DNA from 2 places in the Lysinibacillus sp. HST-98 genome. Region 1 is predicted to be linked to the other one. Evidence: riboswitches for the same ligand, from Rfam matches in the RefSeq annotation. Region 1 holds a riboswitch; the other holds the start of a gene.
What was found. Region 1 has a riboswitch for cobalamin ahead of JIN86_RS11950 (ABC transporter substrate-binding protein). Riboswitches for the same ligand answer to the same signal wherever they lie in the genome.
Positions count from the first base shown of each region.

Region 2: linked by a shared signal. The riboswitch ahead of JIN86_RS13840 (glutaredoxin family protein) and the one ahead of JIN86_RS11950 (ABC transporter substrate-binding protein) in region 1 are both predicted to bind cobalamin.

Region 1 is NZ_JAENHX010000004.1:228,511-233,578, forward strand. It holds gene JIN86_RS11940 (adenosylcobinamide amidohydrolase) at 1-268, opposite strand, end outside; gene JIN86_RS11945 (FecCD family ABC transporter permease) at 265-1,266, opposite strand; gene JIN86_RS11950 (ABC transporter substrate-binding protein) at 1,263-2,231, opposite strand; cobalamin riboswitch at 2,368-2,550, opposite strand; gene JIN86_RS11955 (acyl-CoA dehydrogenase family protein) at 2,608-4,275, opposite strand; gene JIN86_RS11960 (class I adenylate-forming enzyme family protein) at 4,277-5,068, opposite strand, start outside.
Region 2 is NZ_JAENHX010000005.1:196,927-201,994, forward strand. It holds gene JIN86_RS13825 (DUF2089 domain-containing protein) at 431-796, shown strand; gene JIN86_RS13830 (SHOCT-like domain-containing protein) at 810-1,196, shown strand; gene JIN86_RS13835 (hypothetical protein) at 1,206-1,487, shown strand; cobalamin riboswitch at 1,848-2,025, shown strand; gene JIN86_RS13840 (glutaredoxin family protein) at 2,144-2,368, shown strand; gene nrdI (class Ib ribonucleoside-diphosphate reductase assembly flavoprotein NrdI) at 2,365-2,724, shown strand; gene nrdE (class 1b ribonucleoside-diphosphate reductase subunit alpha) at 2,721-4,814, shown strand; gene nrdF (class 1b ribonucleoside-diphosphate reductase subunit beta) at 4,802-5,068, shown strand, end outside.

The DNA.
Region 1 (5,068 bases):
TCGAGAAAGCATTTGCATGAAGCTGTGGTAATACAGCCATTTTTTTTGCCAAAGTACGAGCATTATAAGAAAAAATATTTTGTCCATCAATCGAAATGGTTCCAGCAGTAGCTGGTAAAATACCACTCATTACTTTTAATAATGTAGATTTCCCGCTACCATTCGGCCCTAGAATACCAAGAATTTTTCCTTTTTCAACAGTAAAACTGATGTCCTTGACGATTGGTACATCTTCATAGCCACCTGATAGCTGTTCAACAACAATCATGCCCGTACCCCCTTACTTCTTCGCTGCTTATAAAAAATATAGGAGAAAACAGGAGCTCCAATAAATGCCGTAATAACACCAATTGGTAGCTCTCTTGGCACAATGATTGTTCGTGCTACTAAGTCGCAAATAATGAGTAATGTTGCACCATTGAAAAAAGATAATGGTAATAGATGGCGATGATCAGAACCCCAAATCATCCTTGTCATATGCGGCACCACTAATCCTACAAAGCCAATTGTGCCAGAAACCGCTACAGCCGCTCCAGTGAGCATGGATCCACCTGCTAATATCAAATATTTACTACGCTTCACATTAACACCTAAATGTTTTGCCCGCTCTTCACCATACAACAAAACATTTAGTTCTCGTCTTTGTGTCCATAGCATAATTGAACCTACAATCACAAATGGAATGATCATTTGGACATATGGCCAACCACGCATCGAAACAGAACCAAGTAGCCAGCCTATTACCTGACGTAATTCTTCACCAGATAAGGCAATCATTAATGAAATAAGGGAACCTAAAAATGAACTAAAAATAACACCTGTTAATATCAACGTTTCCATTTTCAATGAGCGGTCTACGAGTCTAGCAAAGCTCATAACAACTACCATCGTGATGATAGCACCAATCATACTGAAGGTTGGCAGCGCATACAAACCGACAACAGGTATAGAAATACTAAAAAAGATCGTTAAAACAGCACCAACAGATGCCCCTGATGAAACCCCTAGTGTATATGGATCTGCTAATGGATTTTTTAATAAACCTTGGAATGCTGCTCCAGCAATAGCTAGAGATGCGCCTACTAGTCCCGCTAATAACACGCGAGGCAAACGAATTTTCCAAAAAATATTGGCGGCTGTTTCATCAACCGCCTTATTCCATAATACTTCTAATGGAATATGAACCGAGCCTATCGCTACGCCACACCAGATGCTAATAAGAAGAAGCGTACATGTTAATGTATAGGCTAGTGCTATTTTTTTCACTTAAATACCTCAGGATAGATTGCTTTTGCTAATTCTTCTAGACCTTCTGCTAAACGTGGCCCTTGACGACTTGTAGTACTTTCATCTACCTGCACAATCGCATTATTTTTTACGGCATTAATCGTATCAAAGCCCGCCCGTTTTGGTATTTTCGTTAAAATATCTGGTACATAATGATATGTCACCACGATGACATCTGGATTTTTTGCGATAATTTGTTCTGCATCAATTTTATACCAATTATCGCCATCTACAGCTACATTCTCTGCATTGATCATTTCAAGCATCGCGTTCATAAACGTACCATTGCCAGCTGTATAAATATCTGGCTCATCTGATGCTTCAACTAACACTTTTTTGGGTTCAACATCCTTGACTTTAGACAAAACTTCTTCTACTTTTGCCTTCATATTAGCAACAATTTTTTCTGCCTCTGGTAATTTTCCTGTAGCACGTCCAAGTTGCTCAATTGTTGTATATGTTTCATTAAAGTCTTGTGCGTTTCTTACTACAAATACTTTCAAACCTGCTGATTCAAGCTGTGCAATAGCCTCTTCTGAAAGAGACATGCTAGATTCGTGTGAAAAAACGATATCTGGTTTTAAGGCAATAATTTTTTCAATATCGTACTCCATACCACCAACCTTATCCTTCTCAGCTGCCTCTGGCGGATAATCGTCGTTGTCAGTAACACCAACTATTTCATCATTTAAACCTAGTCCAAAAAGGATTTCAGTATTACTTGGAATAAGTGAAACAATTTTCTCAGGAGGTGCTTCAAGTGTAATGTCCTTATTAAGGGCATCTGTTACCGTCATTGGGAATGTTGCTTCATCCACTTGTGCTGTTTCTTGCTGTGTTTGCTGCTCGTTAGATGGCTTGTTATCTTTTGCTTCCTGCCCACAAGCAGCTAGCAAGCCTACTGCTAAAAATGCTGATAATCCTATTTTCCAAAATTTCTTCATGTGAATCCTCCTTCGTTGGTCCATGCGACATTTCGCTTTATTCTGCATCAAAATAAAACCCCTCATCTTTGAACGATGAGGGGGCAAAATCGCACCAAAAAACTGATACAAAATCCACCACCCTATCCTCGTAGGTTGTCATGTCGTTATAAAGGCAGGTCTCCTGGCTAGTGCTACTTGCGATTTTTCAAGCCTTCCCGAAATCTTCAGTGGCATCATTTGAAAAAACTCACACTTACAGTGGCGGGACCGCATCGGAATCACACCGATTTCCCTTTTCACTTTACTTAAGTAAAGAACCTTTATAATATTCAGTTGATTTCATTATACATGAAAATGAAAGAAGTCGCCTCCATTCAAGACGACTACCCGGCCATTATACAATTTCAGAAAAGTATTGGACTGTTTTCATTTGAGCACCCATTTCTCTTAATGACCATGTCTGTTCTAAATAAACGTCCGCTAGTTTTTCATATTTCCCACCAAATTTATGTGCCCACTCAACCGCTATGACACTTTCATAAAGGTGAGCCATTTTTTCAGCCATACCTTTTGCTTCAAAAGTTTTCGTTGCCGCGTCTAAAGCGCTAAAAATTTGCAGTTTCATAGAAATATTCGCCAATTGTTCTTTAACGATTTGTACTAGTGAGCTGTCAGCTAATTTCTCTAATCGTTCCTCCATCTCACAGACAAACAGTTCATGTGCATGAAACTTATCCACTAAACGAATGAGTTCTAAGGCCAAAATATTAGCCGTCCCCTCCCACACCGTCAACACTTGCGCATCTCTTAATAAGCGGGGCGTTACAAAGTCTTCTATATAGCCATTACCCCCGTGTAATTCAATTGCCTCACTGGCATAGTAAACAGCTTGCTCTGCCGTTTCTTTTTTCATAATGGCAATATATAAACGATTCATAATAAGTTCTTGCTGTGTTCCCTGTCCACTTGTCACTTTATCGTATAATTGAATAAGATCAAAAACTGTCGCTACTTCCACGTGCAACTTAGCTGCAAATTTCCCTAAAGTATCCTGAATCATAGGGTATTGTGTTAAGGGCTTGCCAAATGCATGTCGATTGGTTACATAATGTTTTGCCTCTAAGAAGCCACGACGCATAATACCAATAGAAGCGACTGCATTACAAATTCTTGAGAGATTTAGTGCTTCTAGCATATAATAAATCCCTTTATTTTGCTCCCCTACAACATAGGCAAGTGCACCATCAAATTCTACCTCACCAGATGGAACTGCCCGAACGCCTAATTTATCTTTCAATCGGCGAATACGTAGATGATTTGTTGTTCCATCTTCTTTACGCCAAGGAACTGCAAACAACGTTAAGCCTTTGGAACCTGCTGGCGCCCCTTCTATTCGTGCCAATACCATCGCTACACCACACATGCCCGCATTGGATGCAAAGTATTTTTCACCATATAGACGATACGCAGTGCCATCCTTTCTCGCCTCCACCACATTTGCACCGACGTCAGAGCCTCCTTGACGTTCTGTTAAAAAGGTCGCACCTTCATATAAATCTGTGTCACCTGTTGCACAAACATGTGGTAAAAAACGTTGCTTTACCTCTTCATCTGCATAATGATCTAATAGATAGGCAGTCGCCATCGTCAATGTTACGGGACAATAAAATCCAGGTTCTGCATGTGATAGCAAATAACCTTGTGCAAAGCTATAAACATAATTCCCCTTGTGACCTAGCTGCGGAATATGCTTGTGTACATAACCTACAATCCCAGTATTATATGTCTCTTCAATCGTTTTTTTATAGCCATCATTAACCCAAACCTCTGATATCTCTTCACCATAGGCATCATATCTTTGAAGGCGAGGCTCACCCAGTCGATCTGTATGCTTTGCCCTCGTATCAATATCACCTGCACATAGCTCACCAAAATCTGTTAACTCTCGTTGGGCATAGGATAAAAACTCTTTATCTAACATCATTTCTACTATTTTTTGAAGCGTGTCATCTTCCGTAAAAAAGTTCGTAGTACGCATTGCTTCTTTTTGTAATACTTTCATACTATCTCACCTCTTGCCCCTTCAAATTTTGTTTTAATATTTTGCCTGATGCATTGCGTGGTAGCGCTTCCACTTTTTCAAAAATACGTGGTATTTTAAATTTTGCAAGATGTTCCTCTAAATAAGCTTTCAAAGCTTCCTCATCGATGTCTTGTTTAGCAGAATACACCGCCTTTACCGTTTCCCCCCATTGCGGATGTGGCACACCAATTACCGCAACCTCGAATATCCCTTCAAAGCTCAATAAACAATCTTCAATTTCTTTCGGATAAATGTTGACACCACCCGAAATAATGACATCCTTTTTACGATCTACAATCCAAATAAAACCATCTTCATCCTTACGAGCTAGATCTCCTGTTTTTAACCAACCGTCAATAAAGGCTTCATTAGTTGCTACTTCATCCTTATAGTAGCCAATCATGTTACCCTCACCCAACAAGACAATTTCCCCCACTTCGCCTACATTTACATCTTCTCCACTGTTATTCACAATACGCAATTCTGTACCAAGTGGCGCCCGCTGACCAATACTTCCTGCCTTTGCTTCATGCTCCTTGCCAAATAATAATGAACCACTTGGACCTGCCTCTGTTAATCCATATACACAAGTTAAATTATTTGTACGGAATGCCTGCTGAATGAATCGAACCTCACTTTGAGATAACGGTGCCCCACCATAGACCCACCATTTCATAGAAGACAAATCTGCCGAATGTAGCCTTGGCATCTGTGCCGTTAATAAATAAGCAACAGGTGCACCAAAGAAATGTGTTGTTTTCTCCTTTTCAAT
Region 2 (5,068 bases), on a different contig from region 1:
GAGTCATGACAAATACAATGCAAACTGATTGTTAAAAATGGATAAACTAACCCTATATTTTGTGTTTGAAATCATTCAATTCAAATAAAAATATAGTTTAGTTCTTCATTGTCCATTCATCAGTCCTCTCATAATTGTCTTTTTATAGTAACAAATTTTTTTACAGAATACAATGTAACCTTATTTTCAATTCTAAACTGTCATGATCTAACTGATGTCGCTAGCTACAAGTAGAATAGAAAACACATACATAGAGTAAAGTTGACTGTGCTATGATTGCTTACGACAAGCAATACAGCAATGATTAATTAATATTTTTAATTCAATAATTAATTTTATTTATTTTATAATTAAAAAAATCAATTTTTATTATTTACATATTTAATTTCTTTGTTATATAATCAACTTAACTTAAAGGAAGGAGTTCACTATGGCTTATCAAGTAATCACAAATTGCCCTGTCTGCAGTAAAACATTAAAAATTACGAAGTTACAGTGTTCTCATTGTCACACGACCATTGAAAATGAATTTGAATTGTCGAAGCTAGCATCCTTATCACAGGATCAGCTTCATTTTGTGGAAGTGTTTTTAACCTGCAGAGGAAACATTAAAGAGGTTGAAAAGGAACTGGGTGTTTCGTATCCAACAGTTCGAGGCAAGCTAAACGACATTATTTCATCCCTTGGCTATGCTCAAAAGAAGAAAAATGAAGTAGACGAGAAAAAAATTGTAAGCATGCTGGAAAATGGCGAAATCACAACGGATGAAGCCATAAAGCTCTTAAAAGACGAATAGGGAGGAACGGACCATGAAAGAGGAAATCACAAAAGTGTTAACCATGATTCAAGAGGGAAAAATTGATGCGGATAAAGGATCAGAGCTGATTCAAGTGCTACAACAGAAAGAAGACTCAGAGAACAAATTTGTGGAAAAAACAAAGTATTTAGAAAAAACATTAAAGGTTCGTGTTGTATCCACCGAAAATGATAATGTTACGGTAAACTTGCCGATTAAACTTGTTAAAGCCGTATTGATGGCAGGACACAGCATCGCTGCGAGTATTCCACAATCAGAAAAATACGTAAAAGATATCGACATCAATCTTCTTCTTGAAGCAATCGAAAATGAATTAGACGGACAAATTGTAGATATAAAATCAGCAAACGGGGATTCCGTTGCAGTCTTCATTGAGTAGAGGCAACGAATGATGCATGTAAAAGTGAAAGCAAAAGATGTTCGCTTTACAGTCCCAGTTCCCTATATTGTGCTAACCATTGTCCTCTCCATTTTAACTTCTAAATGGATTCAGCAACAAGCCAATAAGTGGACAAAGGCATACTTCGATCGAAAGAACATAGACTTTACCTTTCCGATCATCGACAAAGAAATGCTAAAGCCGATTATCAAGGAACTACAAAATTATAAGGGAGTCGTGCTAGTCGATGTCAAAGCTCAGGACGGGACTGAGGTTAAGATTAGACTATAATCCCAATGATAGAATGGTAAGAGCATGTTATGATAAAAGCATGCTCTTTATTAATTTAATGAGCATCATTTGAAATGGGTAAGAGATGATCATTATTTCAGGATTTATGATAGAAGCTACTATTTTTCAATGGTACATAAAATAGAACATTTCTTTCAGAATTCTAGATACACTTTGATAGATAAACATGTACATCGTCTAAAATAGATTTTTGATTTGGGTATAAGCGATTAGTGGTAATCTATTTGGAACTACATAATTAAAAATACTGAATAATCCAAAAATAAAGAAGTTTAGAATCTTGATTTACTTTTCATTTGAAGGATGGTACACTTAAAACTATTGAACAACAACTATATATTGTGTTCGTTTTACAAAGGTACTACTACATGTAGTTTAAAAGGGAAGTTCGGTACAATTCCGACGCTGTCCCCGCAACTGTGTAGCTGACGATGATTGCAACCACTGTGCATTTGCATGGGAAGGGAATCAGAGAATGAAGCAAAGCCAGGAGACCTGCCTTTATAAAACAAATTTATCATTTCTTCGGGGATTAAGAGATGGGAACGTCAGTATTTTTGGTATGTTAACGTTTCCATTTAGCCTATCTCTCTAGAGGAGATAGGCTTTTTTATTTTATGAAAAGAGGGATTTCTATGAAACTTTATACGAAAACAATTTGTCCAAAATGCCTATGGGTAAAATCTGAACTACAACGTGCAGGACTTGAAGCTGAAATTGTTAACATCGATCACGATGAACAAGCAAAGCAAACGATTATTGACGCAGGTTTTTTAAGTGTGCCTGTTTTAGAGATGAATGAAACTTTTATAGGAGATGTTCAGGAAATTGTTTCTCAAATTGAGTTGATTGCCCTATGATTGTTTACGCGAGTCGTACAGGTAATGTCCGAAATGTTGTATCCAAATTAAAGGCAGAATGTATCGAGCTCTCGGAGGAATTGCGATTGAACAAGCCCTATCTTTTAATTACCTACACAGATGGTTTAGGTGACATTCCAGCAAAGGTACAACGTTTCTTAGAAAAAAACAGGGATTTTTGTAAAGGAGTAGTTGCCAGTGGTAATAGTAACTTCGGTCATCATGTATTTGGCGCTGCTGGTGAGAAAATCGCTGCTACCTATCATGTACCCTTAGTAAGGAAATTAGATTTACGAGGTAATCAAACGGATTACGAAGCAATACAAACGTTTTATGAAACGAGGGTAATAAGATGAAAACCTATTTAAAGCTTAATAATGACGTACTGAATCGTTATAGTACAACTGGATTACTTGAGTTAGAAAAGGACCGCGAAGCTACGCGCCGCTACTTTTTAGAGTATGTTAACGTACGTTTGCGTTATTTTATAGATATTGAGGAAAAAATTCGCTATTTAGTTGATGAGGGCTACTATGAGAAAGCATTTATCGATATGTACGAGATGGAATTTATTAAGAAGCTGTACAAGAAAGCCTATGATTATAATTTCCGCTTCCCATCCTTTATGAGCGCAAGCAAATTTTATGATAGCTATGCTATGAAAAGTCGTGACGGGGAAGAGATCTTAGAAAAGTATGAGGATCGTATTGTCATTATTGCTTTGTATTTGGCTCAAGGAAACACGGCTCTAGCAGAACGCTCTGTCGAAGCAATGATGGAAGCCTACCAGCCAGCAACACCAACTGCTTTAAATAGTGGTAAGAAAGCACGTGGTGAATTAGTTAGCTGCTTTAAATTATCAATGGATGACTCCATGAACAGTATTGCTGAAAATATTGGCTATTGTTTAGAGCTATCACGCCTTGGTGGTGGAGTAGGGGTCAACTTAACAGATTTACGCCCTTTAGGTGATCCAATTAAAGAGATATTAAATCGTGCAAGTGGTGTCATCCCAGTAGCAAAACTGTTAGAAAATTCTTTCAGTTATTCGAATCAGCTAGGGCAACGAAATGGCTCAGGCGTTGTTTATCTAAATATTTTCCATGCAGACATAGAAAATTTCATATCATCAAAAAAACCAAATGCTGACGATAAAATTCGCCTCGCAACTCTTTCAACAGGGATTATTATACCTAGTATTTTCTTCGAACTGATGAAACGTGATAAGGATATCGTCTTGTTTAGCCCATACGATATTTTTAAAGAATACGGTAAACGTATGTCTGAGATTTCCATTTCAGACATGTACTACGAGCTACTTGATAACCCAAAAATTCGTAAAATTAAACGTTTAAATGCACGGAAGCTTTACACAGAGGTGAAAAAAGCACAATTTGAATCAGGCTATCCGTTTGAAATCTTTGATGATAATGTCAATAAGGTACATCCTTTAAAAAATATTGGACGTGTCAAAATGTCCAATCTATGTACAGAAATTCTGCAAGTGCAAGAGACAAGTATCATTACGGATCAGGATCAACCAAATGACTATGGATTAGATGTATCGTGTAACTTAGGTTCCATCGATATCCATGCAGCAAGTAAAGTGAAGGATTTCGGCGCATTAGTCGATACAGCGATGCACCTACTAACAAATGTATCGCAAATGACGCATATTAAAAATGTACCGTCTGTTGCAAAAGCCAATCAATTAATGCATTCTGTAGGGCTTGGCTGTATGAACCTCCATGGGCATCTGGTGACGGAGGGCATCCTGTACGGCTCAAGAGAGTCGATTGATTTCATGGATCACTTTATGGAAGCGATGAACTATTATTCACTGAAATCTTCGATGGAAATGGCAAAAGAAAAAGCTGCAACCTTCTATCGATTCGAGGACAGTGATTATGCATCTGGTAGCTATTTTGACCAATATATCAATAAAGCTGAAGAAGAATTGTCACCTGTTGTATTGAAGGCGCTTGGCAATATTCCAATCATCACAAACAAGATGTGGGAAACGTTAAAGCAAGATGTGATGCAATACGGGCTATTCCATTCCTATCGTTTGGCTATTGCCCCAACTGGTAGTATTTCATATATTCGTAGCTGTACGGCTTCAATCGCTCCATGTACAGAGCGCGTAGAGGTTCGTGATTATGCCGATAGTAGAACCATTTATCCAATGCCTCATTTAACAAATGACAATAGTCATTTATATGTGGAGGCGTATGATGTGAATCCGTATGATTTAATTGATTTATATGCAGCTTCTCAAAAGCACGTTGACCAAGGTATTTCCATGACGCTTTATGTAACAGACAATTGGACAACCGAACAATTGGCTAAAGTATACATTTATGCGTGGATAAAGGGCATTAAGTCCGTTTACTATGTTCGTCAACGATTACAAAGCTTAGAGGAGTGTGTAGCATGTCAAATATAATTTATGAGGCAGTCAATTGGAATAAAGCAACAAGTGAACTTGCCCAAATATTTTGGGACCAGCAATGGAAGCAAATTTGGTTTCCAGAAGAAATTGCGGTCAGTAAAGATATTAAACAATGGAAAAGCTTTGAGCATCAGGACACATATAAAAAAGTATTTGCAGGATTAACCTTACTGGATACTGTACAAACAAATATCGGAATGAATCGTGTTGCCGCTTATACAGATGATTTACAGGAGAAGGCTGTGCTA